DNA from 3 places in the Spiribacter pallidus genome. Region 1 is predicted to be linked to each of the others. Evidence: predicted binding sites of a transcription regulator. Region 1 holds the regulator's gene; each other region holds the start of a gene.
What was found. The regulator sigma-54, encoded in region 1, starts transcription at its own class of promoters, with help from an activator protein. The targets are predictions, from matches to a motif close to TGGCANGNTNCNTGCTT.

Region 1 (4,525 bases):
CTCCGGGACGGTGCCGCCCTGGAGCAGACCGGAGACGGTGTCCGCAACCCGACCCTGTTTTTGTTCGCGCTCGTCGCTCATGCATCACCCCGCCCGACGGATACCGGGAGATGATCCGGCAGTCCGGGCATCAAGGCAATTCCCGATGCCGGATGGTGACGGTCAGATCCGTCCGTCGCAGGTGGTTGGCGAGGGCCTCGATGAGGTAGACCGAGCGGTGCTGGCCACCGGTACAGCCCACTGCCACGGTGAGGTAGCTGCGGTTCTCACGCTCGAAAACCGGCAGCCAGTCATCCATGAACTCGGCGAGTTGCCGACTGTATCGCTCAACGAGCGGGCTTTCGGCGAGAAATCGACGCACTGGCTCGTCCCTTCCGGTGTGCGGCCGCAGCTCGGGCTGCCAGTGCGGATTGGGCAGGCAGCGGCTGTCAAAGACGAAGTCGGCATCCGTCGGGGTACCGTGCTTGTAGCCGAACGACATGAGCTGCACCGACAACTGCGTGGGCGTGTGGGTGAGCCGATCACGGATCAGCGTCCTTAGCTCGTGCAGCGTGGTATGGGTGGTGTTGATGGTCATGTCGGCGCGCGCCTGCACCGGCATGAGCAGTTTGCGCTCGCCGATGATGGCTTCGGCCAGCGGGGTGTCGCCATTGCTCAGCGGATGACGCCGGCGGGTCTCGGAGAAGCGTTTCAGCAGCGTGGCGTCTTCGGCATCAAGGAAGACGATCTCCGCGGCCAGGCCCTGTTGCCCCAGGCCCTCGAGGATATCCGGGATCCGCTCGAGGGCCTCGAGCCGGTTGCGGGCATCGATGCCGACGGCGTACTGCATCTCGCCGCCGGTCGCCGCGATATGCCCGCCAAAGGCCTCGAGCAGGGCAACCGGCAGGTTGTCGATGCAATAGAATCCGCTGTCCTCGAGCGTTGCCAGGGCGACACTCTTGCCCGAGCCGGACAGTCCACTGACGATAATCAGCCGCCGGGGCGAGCCCTCGGGGGTCACCACGGGGTTCGCTCGAGGTCAGACATGTCGATCACGACTCCAGGTTGGGGCCCAACCGGCCGTCTTCGCGGTGGTGGTCGCTGCGCTTTTCCTTGTGCTTAACCACCTGGCGGTCGAGTTTGTCGATCAGCGCATCGATGGCGGCGTACATTTCGTCCTCGGTGGCTTCGGCAAACAGACGGGCACCACTGAGCGCCAGCGTGGCTTCGGCCTGGTGGCGGTTTTTCTCGACCCGGAGCATGACATGGGCATCCACGACATTGTCGAAATGCCGCTCGAGGCGCTGGAATTTTTCCTCCACATAGCCCCGCAGCGCATCGGTGATATCCAGATGTTGTCCGGTGATATCGATTTTCATGATTTCTCCTTTTGGGGTCGCGCCGGTCGCCGGCGATCGGTGGATGAAGCGATGCCCATGACCTCGCGGTATTTCGCAACGGTACGCCGGGCAACGTGGATACCCTCGTCCTGCAGGGTCTGTGTCAAACGTGCGTCGCTCAGCGGCCGCGTCGGGTCTTCCGCCGCGACCAGGCGGCGTATCCGCGCACGAATCGCCGTCGCCGAGCACTCGCCGCCATCGGCGGTCGGGACATGACTGGAGAAGAAGTGCTTGAACTCGAGCGTGCCCATGGGGGTGTGCATGTACTTGTGGGTGGTGATGCGGGAGATGGTCGATTCGTGCATCTCCACCGCCTCGGCCACGTCGCGCAGCACCAGCGGCTGCATGGCCTCTTCGCCCTGCTCGAGGAAGGCTTGCTGACGCTCGACGATGGTCTGCGCCACCCGCTGTAGTGTGTCGGCCCGCGAACGCAGGCTTTTGATCAGCCATCGCGCTTCTTGCAGGTGCTGTCGAAGCAGGCTGTTATCGGCGCTGCTGTCGCCCCGTCGGACCAGGCTTGCGTAGTAGCTGTTCACCCGCAGTGCCGGTGAGGCCTCGGGGTTGATCTCGACCTCCCAGCGGCCGTTGACCCGTCGGACGAAGCAGTCCGGCACGATGTACTCGGTGCGGGGCTGCGAGAACGCCGAGCCCGGGTGGGGGTCGAGTTGCTGGATCAGCGTGATGGCCTGCTCGAGAGCGGCCTCGTCCAGCCCCAGGCGTTTCTCTAGCGTGCAATACTGCCCCTCGGCTAGCCAGCCGAGCCCTTGTTGGATCACCCGCCGGGCGGCTTCCCGGCCCGGGGTGTCGGCCGGCAGTGCGTCCACCTGAATGGTCAGTGCCTCGGTGGCATCCTGTGCCCCGATGCCCACCGGATCCAGGTGCTGGATGAAGGCGAGCACCGCGCGGACCTCGTCGACATCCGCCTGCAGCTCGCTGGCCAGGGTCTGTTGAAGCGACTCGAGTGGTTCGCTCAGATGGCCGCGCTCGTCGATGGCATCCACCAGAGTGTCGGCGATCTGCCGATCCCGGGCGCTGAGCTTGGAAATGGCGAGCTGCCAGTCAAGGTGGGCCTGCAGAGTGCGCTCGTCGCCAGCGCGATTCTCCAGAGGATCGGGGCCGCCGGTCGGTTCGGTGGCGTTGACCGCGGCCGAGGTGACGGGCTCGTCCCAGCGTTCGTCCACGGGCAGCGATTCGCCCAGTCGCGCGGCATCGGTGGCGTTGCTCCCCAGTGGCATCTCGGAGGGGTCGGTGACCGCGGGCTCGGACGTCGTCGCCTCGGACGGAGCGGGATCGCCATCGCTCTCGTCCTCGAGCTCGAGCATCATGTTGGATTCGAGCGCCTCGCGGATTTCGAGGTTGAGCTCCGCTGCCGGCAGCTGCAGAAGCCGGATCGCCTGCTGGAGCTGGGGCGTCATGGCCAGCTGCTGACTTGTGCGAAGCTGAAGGGCGTGTTTCATCGTCTTCCCGAATCCGATTGCCTGATCAGACTAACGTCAGCGCGCCGTTGATCGCCACCACTACAGCGTGAAGTCTTCGCCCAGATAGACTGCCCGGACCTGTTCGTCGGCAAGAATCGTAGTGGCATCGCCTTCGACGATGACCTGTCCTTCATTGAGGATGGTGGCCCGGTCCACCAGCGCCAGGGTCTCGCGGACGTTGTGATCGGTGATCAGCACGCCGATCCCACGTTCGGAGAGGTGACGGACGATCGCCTTGATATCCCCCACCGAGATCGGGTCCACACCGGCGAAGGGTTCATCCAGCAGGATAAAGCGTGGTTCCGCGGCCAGCGCCCGGGCGATCTCGACGCGCCGTCGCTCACCGCCGGAGAGGCTAACCCCGGACTGGTCGGCCAGGTGGCCGACGCCGAACTCGGCCATCAGCGAATCGGCCTGTTCGTGCTGTCGGGCCCGGCTGAGATCGGCACGGGTCTCCAGCACGGCCAGCAGGTTGTCGCGCACGGATAACCGCCGGAACACCGAGGCCTCCTGGGGCAGATAGCCGACACCGGCACGGGCGCGCTCGTGCATCGCCGCCCGGGTGATGTCCCGTCCGTCGAGGTGGATTCGGCCCCGGTCCGGCCGCACCAGGCCGACCATCATGTAAAAGCTGGTGGTCTTGCCGGCGCCGTTGGGGCCGAGCAGGCCAACGATCTCACCGTTGCGCAGCCCAATGGAGACATCGTCGACCACGCTGCGTCCCCGATAGCGCTTGCACAGGCCATGGGCCTGGAGTTGGCCGGTGCTCATTGCGACGCCCCCGCCTCAGGGAATACGCGGACCTTGACCCGTCCCTGGTCTTCGCCGTCGGCGACGGTGCGCTGGCTGTCCGGGTAATGGGTGATGACCTCGCCGGTCACCGAGTTCTCGCCCTCCCAGACGCGGCCGCCGCCGAGCAGCACAAGCCGCTCCGGTGCGGCGGCATAGTACTCCATCCGGGGGGCTTCGGCCCGGCGCGGTGGCCCCTCTGGCTGCAACGCGCGGTAGCGCGCCGGCGAGCCCTCGATCTCGACGCGCTGCAGCCGTCGCGCCTCGTCGGTGAAGGTGCGCATCACCGAGCCGGTCAAGCGGGTCTGCCCGCGGATGAGTACGACGTTGCCCCGATAGACCCCGGTGCCCTGCTGGTCATTGATTTCGGCGCGATCGGCGCTGAGATCGATGGGCACGGGTTGCTGGGCAGGGCTCGCGGCTGCAATGAGCAGCATCGCGAGTCCCGGAATCAGCCAACCCGCCCGCCATCGGGACAGCCTAGCGTGCGGGTTGGTAGTGACCTGCCACATCATCGAGCAACTCCAGTCTTTCCTCATCCAGCCACAGCCGGGCCCCGATCGCATCGACATCATACCCGGGGCCGTGCAGCGACACCGCCGCCGGCGTGCGGGCCTGGGACCGGCCAGGGCGCACCTTGAGGTATGCCGTCTCCAGCCGGGTCACCCCGGCTGGTTGCATCCGCTGCATGATGACATCGCCAATGACTTCCACCCGGTCGGTATCGAGCATGCTGCGGGCGAGCCGTGACCGCCCACGCCAGGGTGGGCCATCGGCGGTTGCCAGTACCCAGCGCGGGGTATCCAGCGCCCAGCGCGCGGGGCGCTCGAAGTATCGCGCTGTGGGTGCCTCGACCTGCCAGGTGACCGCTCCGTTCTC
Region 2 (4,525 bases), on a different contig from region 1:
CGTTGTCCAACACCGCACTTTCAATGGTTTCGGTTGACGGCACAATGGTCGTTGACATGGCCTCTCCCGCGGCGAGGTAAGCTTCGATCTACTCACAGCCTAGCAGCCGTGAATGCCATGGCCAGCATGCAGCTGCCGTGGATGCCAGTCTCTATCCCGCGGGACATTTGAAAAAAGATAGTGGTCAGGGACCGAAAGGATGGGCCGCGCCCTGAGACGCGGCCCGGTTGCCACCCTAACTTCCAGGCGTCATCTTGTAGATGACACCCCCATCGATGGCCGTGTAGAGACTGCCATCCGGGCCCTGTTCGAGCGCGCGGAAACGTCCGGATTCCATCGGAAGGGTCATTTCGGTGACGTCGACGACCTCGGTGCCATCATCGTTGAACTCGATAATGTCGATCCGCTGGCCGATCGGCGTCCCACCGAAGCCGATCCCCATGATGCCAACCGCCATGGCGCCGTCCCAGTTGCCCCACTGATCGCCGCGCAGGAACACAGCAGGGCATGTGCCCTGTGACCAGCCGTTGTTGGACCAAGCCGGCTCCATGGCATCCGGATAGGTCTGCAGATCGGTCATCGGCATGAAGGCCGCGCGCTCGAACCGATTCATGCCCTCGTTCTGATTGGGCATGTAGCCGCAGTATCCATCGGGACAATCACCGCGCCCGGCCATATTATCCCGCGGATCCCAGCCTGCGTTACCGCCGTTTTCCAGAACGGTGATCTCGTCCGAATGCCACGGACCATGTTCGGCTGTCACAACCGAACCTGTCGCCGGATTGAACGCAATACCCTGGACATTGCGGTGACCGTAGGTAAACGTCCGCTTATCAAAACCCGCCGGTGGGGCGTTGTCTGGATGGGCGTTACCGTCGGTGTCGATGCGCAGGACCTTCGATCCCATCAACTCCGGGCTTTGCGGGATCTCGGGGTTGTGATTGTCACCCGTGGTCAGCCAGAGCGCTCCCTCGGGTCCGAATCGCACGCGGCCGCCGTTGTGGGCCCCTGGCCCACCAAACGGATGATCCGAGGCAGCCATTTTGTACGGGACGTCATCAACGATGTCGGTGCGATCGGAAACCTCCGAGAAGTCCTCGCTGAGTCTGAACCGCATCAGCCGGTTGGTATGCGGGTCCGACATGCTGGATGTCGAATACACATAGATCCGCCGGTTGTCATCGAAATCCGGATCAAAAGCCACGCCCATCATCCCGGCCTGCCCTTCGCAGAAAAGGTCGGTGCCGTTGGAGGCGTAGCCGTCAGTATCACCCACGCCATAGAGCTTGTTGATCTCGCCATCAGGCATCCGCACTGACAGCCCTTTGCATTTTTCGGTGAAAAGCATCGTGCCGTCACCGAGAAATGCCATATCCCAGGGATTCTCCAGTCCCTCAACGACAACCTCTGCCTGCAGATTCGTCGTGTTCATCCCGGTTTCTGCCATCGCCGGGGCTGTGAAAGCGACGGACACGGCCATGAACGAGAGGGCGTTCCTAAGCATGAGATTTTTAGTGGTTTTCATCAGTCTCTCCTCTTGAATTAAATGGCGAAACGGTTTTACTGCACACCTCCTTTATCGACCCTGCGTCGAAAATTTGCTCCATACGCCGCTCTCCCAACCGGGCTTAACCCGGAATACAAGGGCGCTTGTCCGATTACTCTTCAAACGTCGTTGATATGTAGGCAGCCAGGCTTGCGATGTCTTGATCAGACAAATCCTTGGCGTTTTGAATCATCAACACGGAATTCGGGCCAACCATCTCGCCGGCTCGATAGGTTTGGAGCTTGCTAGCCAGATAGGCAGCATCCTGGCCTGCCAACTTGGGGTAGCTGGCAACACCCTGTGCTTTTTTGCCATGGCAGGCGCTGCAGTTGTTCTTGAAAAGCTGTGCCGCTGAAGCGAGGTCAATGTCATCACTCCCGCCGCTCTGCGCTGCGGCCGAAAGTGGCACGCAAACGATGGCCAGCCCCAAAGCCAGGCCGAAAGACTTAATGGTCAACGTTGTCTCCTCCACGAGGCCTTCCGGCCATGTTGTTATGCCCGCCTTCAGACGGTCGGGAAGAGTCTTGCCCGAATCCGCTACGCCGCGCAAGGGGTTTTTACTCACACCGCTATACCGTCTCACGAGACAGGATGAGCGGCTCGATAATCAAACCGCTCGGCCGACGATCACCGCGCCCGGGGCATCGATTGCGCCGCCCGACATTGTGTGTCATAACCGTGACGGCGTTCGGCTGTCCGGGGGCATCACGGTGTCATTTCGGAACAAAGCCTGGCCGCATAAAGTGTGCATGCGCGTTGGTATGGGCCTTGCATACCCACAAGCGACCGACAAGGTCGACCGGTGCCGGGGAAACCCGGCGACATGTCATGACAGGAGGAAGAGATAATGGAGTGGAACAAGCCTGAGTATCAGGAAATGCGTCTGGGTTTTGAAATCAACCTCTACGTAACAGCTCGATAAGACCCTGCGGGGGCGGACGCCTGCCCCCGCTTTCCTACCATGCACATACGCGTTCTTGGTTCCGCCGCCGGTGGCGGATTCCCGCAGTGGAACTGTGACTCGCCCCGTTGCCGCGCTGCGCGCAACGGCCGGCTCATCAGAGAACGCCGGTCACAGTCATCGATTGCGGTCTCACAAAACGGCCAGGAATGGCTGTTGGTCAATGCATCACCCGATATCCGCCAACAGATCCTGGACAACGCGGTACTGCACCCGCGCGGCGCGGTGCGAAGCTCGAGCATTGCAGCGATCGCGCTCATGGACAGCCAGATTGACCATGTCACAGGTCTGCTGATGATGCGCGAGAGCGACCAACCTCTCGCCATCTATTGCACCGAGCGGACTGAAGAAGACCTGCGCAGCGGGTTTCCGATCTTCGAGATGCTCGAGCACTATTGCGGCGTCCGCATCTCGCACCTGCCTCTGGATGGCGCCGCGGTCGAGCCCCCGGAAACACCTGGCATTCGTATCCTGCCGGTCCCGCTCACCAGCAAGGCACCCCCCTACTCGAGCCACCGGCTGGATCCACGTCCTGGAGACAATCTGGGGTTTGTCATCGATAGCCCCGATACCGGAAAACGGGCCTTTTATGCCCCGGGGCTGGGTGAAGTCGACGATCGTCTGAAGGCGTGGATGGCGAGTGCGAACATCATCATGGTGGACGGAACGACCTGGACCGATGACGAGATGGCCCAGGTCGTCGGCGGGAAAAAGACCTCACGCGAGATGGGCCATCTACCGCTGACCGGCGAAGGCGGCATGCTGGATGTGCTCGCCGACTACCCGCTCGCTCGCCGAATCCTCGTCCACATCAACAACACCAACCCTGTGCTCGACCCCGAATCCGCCGAGCGGGCTCGGCTTGAAGCGCTGGGTATCGAGGTATCCCACGATGGCATGGACATCCGCTTCTGAACCGATAACGACTGCGCTGTCGGCCGATGAGTTCAAGCGTCGGTTACGGGCAATGGAGCGGTATTACCATCTCCATCATCCTTTCCAGCAGATGATGGCCCGTGGCGAGCTCAATCGCGAACAGCTGCAGGGTTGGGTTATCAATCGTTTCTACTACCAGGCCAGCATCCCGCGCAAGGACGCTGCCTTGCTCGCTAACTGCCCCGATCCGGCGGTTCGCCGCGAATGGGTGCAGAGAATCATCGATCACGATGGGCGCGGCGATGACCCCGGCGGTATCGAGGCATGGCTACGGCTGGGAGAGGCGGTCGGCGTGTCGCGTGAGCGACTGCTCTCGCTCGATGAGGTCCTTCCCGGTGTGCGTTTTGCCGTGGACGGGTATATCAACTTTGCCCGCCAGCGACCCTGGGAAGAGGCGGTGTGTTCCTCTCTGACAGAGCTCTTCGCTCCTGAGGCGCACCGATCCCGCCTTTCCACGTGGCCACAGCACTATCCATGGGTGGACAATGAGGGGCTCGCCTATTTTCGGAATCGTCTGGGTCAGGCTCGGCGAGACGTCGAGCACGGCTTGTCGCTGACCCTGGCACATTTCCGCAGTGCCGAGGCTCAGCAGCGGGCGCTGGAGACGCTTGGTTTCAAGCTGGATGTGCTCTGGTCAATGCTCGATGCCATGTATCTGGCGTTTATCGTGGAGATGCCGCCCTATCAGGCGGTTGAAGATCAATGAACGGCGATGCGCGAATCTGGCTCAGTGCCGGTATGCGCCTTCAATGGGAGGCTGCGCAATCGGCTTACGTCATGCTCTATCCTGAGGGGATGATCAAGCTGAACGGACCGGCCGGCGAGATCCTGTCGCGCTGCGACGGCCGCACTGTGGATGGGTTGATCGCTGATTTGCAGCAGGCCTTTCCGAGCGCCGATCTGACAGCGGATGTGATCACTTTTCTGGAAGAGGCGAACACCAAAGGGTGGCTGAGGACAAAAGAAGGGGACGACGATGGCTAGTGTAGAAAGCCAGGTGGGGCCCGCCGCCAACGCGACGCCCATCCCACTTTGGCTGCTGGCTGAAGTGACTTATCGCTGCCCGCTGCAGTGCGCCTACT
Region 3 (4,525 bases), on a different contig from region 1:
CCGCCTCTTCGACATCAAAGGGTTTGGGCAGATACTCAAAGGCCCCGCCCTCATAGGCGGACACCGCGGCATCCAGGTCGGAGTGGGCGGTCATGACGATCACCGGCAACTCGTTGGCAGCGGCATGAAAGCGTTGCATGAGGCTGAGTCCATCCAGCCGTGGCATGCGTATATCGGTGATCAGAACATCCGGTGTCCCGCGCTCGAGGGCGGCCAGGGCCTCCTCGCCGGTCTCGAAATCCACCGCCGCCAGCCCGTCCCGCTCGAGGGCCTTTTTCAACACCCAGCGGATCGAGCGGTCGTCGTCGACAATCCACACGGTGGTCATTTCACTCATCACTTTCCTCCAGGGGCAGCCAGACCGTGAACACCGTGCAGCCGGGTTCGCTGCTGCATTCGATCAGGCCGCCGTGCTGATTCACCAGGTTCTGGGCGATGGGCAGGCCGATGCCACTGCCTTCGGCCCGGCCAGTCACCATGGGGTAGAAAATCTGATCCTGGAGCGCCGGCTCGATGCCGGGTCCGTTGTCTATGATGTCGATGCGGGCGACCAGCCGGTGCTGTTGATCGCCGATGGTGAAGCGCCGCTGGGTGCGGGTCTGCAAGGTGATACGACCGGCATCACCCACCGCCTGCAGGGCGTTGCGCACCAGATTGAGCAACGCCTGGATGAGCTGATCCGCCGCCGCCGGCAGCATGGGGATACTGGGGTCGTAGTCGCGCACGATCGCCACGCCGGCGGGGGCTTCGGCGCTGGCCAGATGCCGCACCCGCTCGACGATCTCATGGAGGTTGGTGGTCTGTTTTTCGATCCGCGAATCCGGCCCCAGCAGGCCGTTGACCAGGGTTCGCAGACGGTCCGCTTCGCTGATGATGATGCCCGTGTATTCCTTTTTCTCGTCGTCATCGAGCTCGGATTCCAGCAACTGGGCAGCGCCGCGCAGGCCGCCCAGTGGGTTTTTGATCTCGTGGGCGAGCCCCCGGATCAGCTCGCGGATGGCCTGGTTCTGGGCAATCAGGCGGTTTTCGCGCGAGATGCGCAGGTGCCGGTCGATCTGCTCGAACTCAAGCAACAGGGTGCCATCGGGCATGGGTGTAATGGCGCAGTCCACCGTGGCGCTGCGGCCGTTGGCCAGATCCACGCGGATCTCCCGCTCGGTAAAGCTCGATCCATCGGCAAGCCCCTGCTCGATGGCCGACTCGATCACCGCCAGCCCCGGCACCATGCGCAACAATGGCTCACCATCCGCCTGGCGACGGCTTGAGTGAAAAAGCGTCTCGGCCGCCGGGTTCATGCCCATGATCCGTTGCTGCGCATCCACCCGGACCACTGCCCGGGTCAGGTGCTCGAGGATCTCGCCGGCATATTGATCTGCAGTGTGTTTCACCATGGCACCGAGAGATAGCAAGAAACAGGCCATCCCCGCGCCGGCGACGCCGGGGGCGGGTTGGCGGCATTCAGTGTAGGCCACGGATGGGTGTTATGCACTTTTTTGGTGCATGGCATCACCGGCACCCGCCGACCGCGGCCTGCCAGGGGTTTCGGGCCGTTCGACACCCAATAAAAACCCCCGCCGAGGCGGGGGTCCGGGAAGGCATCCGGGGGATGCCGGCCATCAAACGCTGTAGTAGAGGTCGAACTCCACCGGGTGGGTGGTCATCCGCAGCTGCTGGACTTCCTCACGCTTGAGCTCGATGTAACCATCGATGGCATCGTCGGTGAACACACCGCCGACCTTGAGGAACTCGCGATCGCTATCCAGGGCGTCCAGCGCCTCTTCGAGCGAGAAGGCGACCTTGTCGATCTCGGCCTCTTCCTCGGGCGGCAGGTCGTAGAGATCCTTGTCCATGGCATCACCCGGGTGGATCTTGTTCTGGATGCCATCCAGGCCGGCCATCAACATCGCGGCAAAGCACAGGTACGGATTGGCGGTGCTGTCCGGGAAGCGGATCTCGACACGCCGCGCCTTGGGATTGGCGACCCAGGGGATACGCACCGACGCCGAGCGGTTACGGGCCGAGTAAGCCAACAGCACCGGCGCCTCAAAGCCCGGGACCAGCCGCTTGTACGAGTTGGTCGAGGCGTTGGCAAAGGCGTTGATCGCCCGGGCGTGCTTGATGATGCCGCCAATGTAGTAGAGCGCCGTCTCGGAGAGGCCACCGTACTGATCGCCGGCAAACAGCATCTCGCCAGTCTTGCCGATGGACTGATGGACATGCATGCCGCTGCCGTTATCGCCCACCACGGGCTTTGGCATGAACGTTGCGGTCTTGCCATAGGCCGAGGCGACGTTGTGGACGACGTACTTCAGGGTCTGCACCTCGTCGGCCTTTTTCACCAGGGTGTTGAAGCCCACACCGATCTCGCACTGGCCCGCGGTGGCCACCTCGTGGTGGTGCACCTCGGTGTCCATGCCCATGTCGGTGAGCACCTCGAGCATGGCCGACCGCATGTCATGGAGGCTATCCACCGGCGGTACCGGAAAGTAGCCGCCCTTGACACCGGGGCGGTGGCCCATGTTGCCGTCCGGGTAGACCTTTTCGGTGTTCCAGTCCGCCTCTTCGGAGTCGATCTTGTAGAACGAACCGCTCATGTCGGTGCCCCAACGGACATCGTCAAAGACGAAGAACTCGTTCTCGGGGCCAAAGTAGGCCACGTCGCCAATACCGGTGGACTGCAGATAGGCCTCGGCACGCTCGGCGATGGAGCGCGGATCGCGGCCGTAGCCCTGCATGGTGTTGGGCTCGATGATGTTGCAAAGGAGGATCAGCGTTGCATCATCAAAGAACGGATCCAGCACGGCGGTATCCGCATCGGGCATCAGGATCATGTCGGACTCGTTGATGCCCTTCCACCCCTCGATCGAAGAGCCATCGAACATCTTGCCTTCGCTGAAGAAATCGGCGTCGACGGCATGGGCGGGCAGCGTGACGTGCTGCTGCTTGCCCTTGGGATCGGTGAAACGAAGATCCACGAACCGGACCTCGTTTTCTTTGATCATATTGAGAACGTCATCGGCGGTCTTTGCCATTGTTCGGCCTCCAGTCATGTCGTATCGAATGCGTAATGCCCCCGCAGGGTAAGCAGAATCCGTGCCAGATGGCAGCCGGCGCACCAAAACGGGCCATTCGCATCAGCGCATCCACGCTACCATCGGGCGATCGCACCATGCTGGTGCTTTTTGGACCCCGGCCGAACCATTTTGGTGCAAGCCACCACCCCTCGACCGCCTGACAGGGCCGGAGGACGCGGGCTATACTCGCGCCATCACCGCTAATCGGCCGGAGAATCAATGACCTTTCAGGATCTAATCCTTGCCCTGCAGCAATACTGGGCGCAGCGCGGCTGTGTTGTCATGCAGCCGCTCGACATGGAGGTGGGTGCCGGCACATTCCACCCGGCGACCTTCCTCCGCTCGATCGGGCCCGAGCCCTGGCATGCGGCCTATGTGCAGCCCTCAAGGCGGCCCACCGACGGCCGCTATGGCGAAAACCCCAACCGGTTGCAGCATTACTACCAGTTCCAGGTGGTGCTCAAACCCTCGCCCAAGGATATCCAGGAGCAGTACCTGGGGTCGCTGGAGGCGCTGGGGATCGACCCGCTCACCCACGACATCCGCTTTGTCGAGGACAACTGGGAGTCCCCCACGCTGGGCGCCTGGGGTCTGGGCTGGGAGGTCTGGCTGAATGGCATGGAGATCACCCAGTTCACCTACTTCCAGCAGGCCGGGGGGCTCGACTGCCATCCGGTGATGGGCGAGATCACCTACGGGCTCGAGCGCATTGCCATGTACCTCCAGGAAGTAGAGAGCGTCTATGACCTGGTCTGGACCGACGGGCCCCAGGGTCGGGTGACCTATGGCGATGTCTTTTTGCAAAACGAACAAGAGCAGTCCCGGTACAACTTTGAAGAGGCGGATGTGGCCAGTCTGTTCGAGGGTTTCGACACCTGCGAGCGCGAGGCCCTGCGGCTCGTCGAGGCCGGGCTGCCGCTGCCGGCCTATGAGATGACGATGAAGGCCTCGCACACCTTCAACCTGCTCGATGCCCGCCATGCCATCTCGGTGACCGAGCGCCAGGGCTATATCCTGCGCGTCCGCGCCATGGCCCGGGCAACGGCGCAGGCCTACTACGCGGCCCGCGAGGCGCTGGGCTTTCCGCTATGCAGTGGTGATGCCGCCGCCGACCGGAGTGTGGCATGAGCCAAACCGCTGCATCGCTGCTTTTTGAACTGGGCACCGAAGAGCTTCCCCCCGGGGCGCTGGACCGCCTCAGTGATGCCCTGGCCAGTGGCATTGTCGAAGGACTTGATCAGGCCGGCATCCGCCACGGCCGGGTACGCGCGTTGGGGGCCCCCCGGCGGCTTGCCGTGCACATCGAAGAGGTCGCCGTCACCCAGCCGGACCGGGCGTTCGAGCGACGCGGCCCGGCCGTGGCCGTCGCCTTTGACGAGCACAACAACCCAACCAGGGCGGCCGAGGGTTTTGCCCGGTCCAACCAGGTGAGCGTCGAGGCGCTTGAGCGG

Region 2: the regulator sigma-54 is predicted to act here: its motif matches at 2,304-2,320, upstream of pqqA (pyrroloquinoline quinone precursor peptide PqqA).
Region 3: the regulator sigma-54 is predicted to act here: its motif matches at 1,404-1,420, upstream of glnL (nitrogen regulation protein NR(II)).

Annotation. Positions count from the first base shown of each region.
Region 1 covers NZ_JBAKFM010000001.1:463,560-468,084, reverse strand. Annotated here, with positions in the region: gene mgtE (magnesium transporter) at 1-81, opposite strand, end outside; gene rapZ (RNase adapter RapZ) at 131-1,003, opposite strand; gene hpf (ribosome hibernation-promoting factor, HPF/YfiA family) at 1,032-1,358, opposite strand; gene V6X73_RS02290 (RNA polymerase factor sigma-54) at 1,355-2,836, opposite strand; gene lptB (LPS export ABC transporter ATP-binding protein) at 2,897-3,628, opposite strand; gene lptA (lipopolysaccharide transport periplasmic protein LptA) at 3,625-4,083, opposite strand; gene lptC (LPS export ABC transporter periplasmic protein LptC) at 4,127-4,525, opposite strand, start outside.
Region 2 covers NZ_JBAKFM010000003.1:128,573-133,097, forward strand. Annotated here, with positions in the region: gene V6X73_RS07020 (M16 family metallopeptidase) at 1-13, opposite strand, end outside; gene V6X73_RS07025 (PQQ-dependent sugar dehydrogenase) at 236-1,525, opposite strand; gene V6X73_RS07030 (c-type cytochrome) at 1,659-2,111, opposite strand; gene pqqA (pyrroloquinoline quinone precursor peptide PqqA) at 2,394-2,468, shown strand; gene pqqB (pyrroloquinoline quinone biosynthesis protein PqqB) at 2,508-3,422, shown strand; gene pqqC (pyrroloquinoline-quinone synthase PqqC) at 3,400-4,149, shown strand; gene pqqD (pyrroloquinoline quinone biosynthesis peptide chaperone PqqD) at 4,146-4,427, shown strand; gene pqqE (pyrroloquinoline quinone biosynthesis protein PqqE) at 4,420-4,525, shown strand, end outside.
Region 3 covers NZ_JBAKFM010000003.1:173,309-177,833, reverse strand. Annotated here, with positions in the region: gene ntrC (nitrogen regulation protein NR(I)) at 1-337, opposite strand, end outside; gene glnL (nitrogen regulation protein NR(II)) at 330-1,391, opposite strand; gene glnA (glutamate--ammonia ligase) at 1,617-3,032, opposite strand; gene glyQ (glycine--tRNA ligase subunit alpha) at 3,294-4,202, shown strand; gene glyS (glycine--tRNA ligase subunit beta) at 4,199-4,525, shown strand, end outside.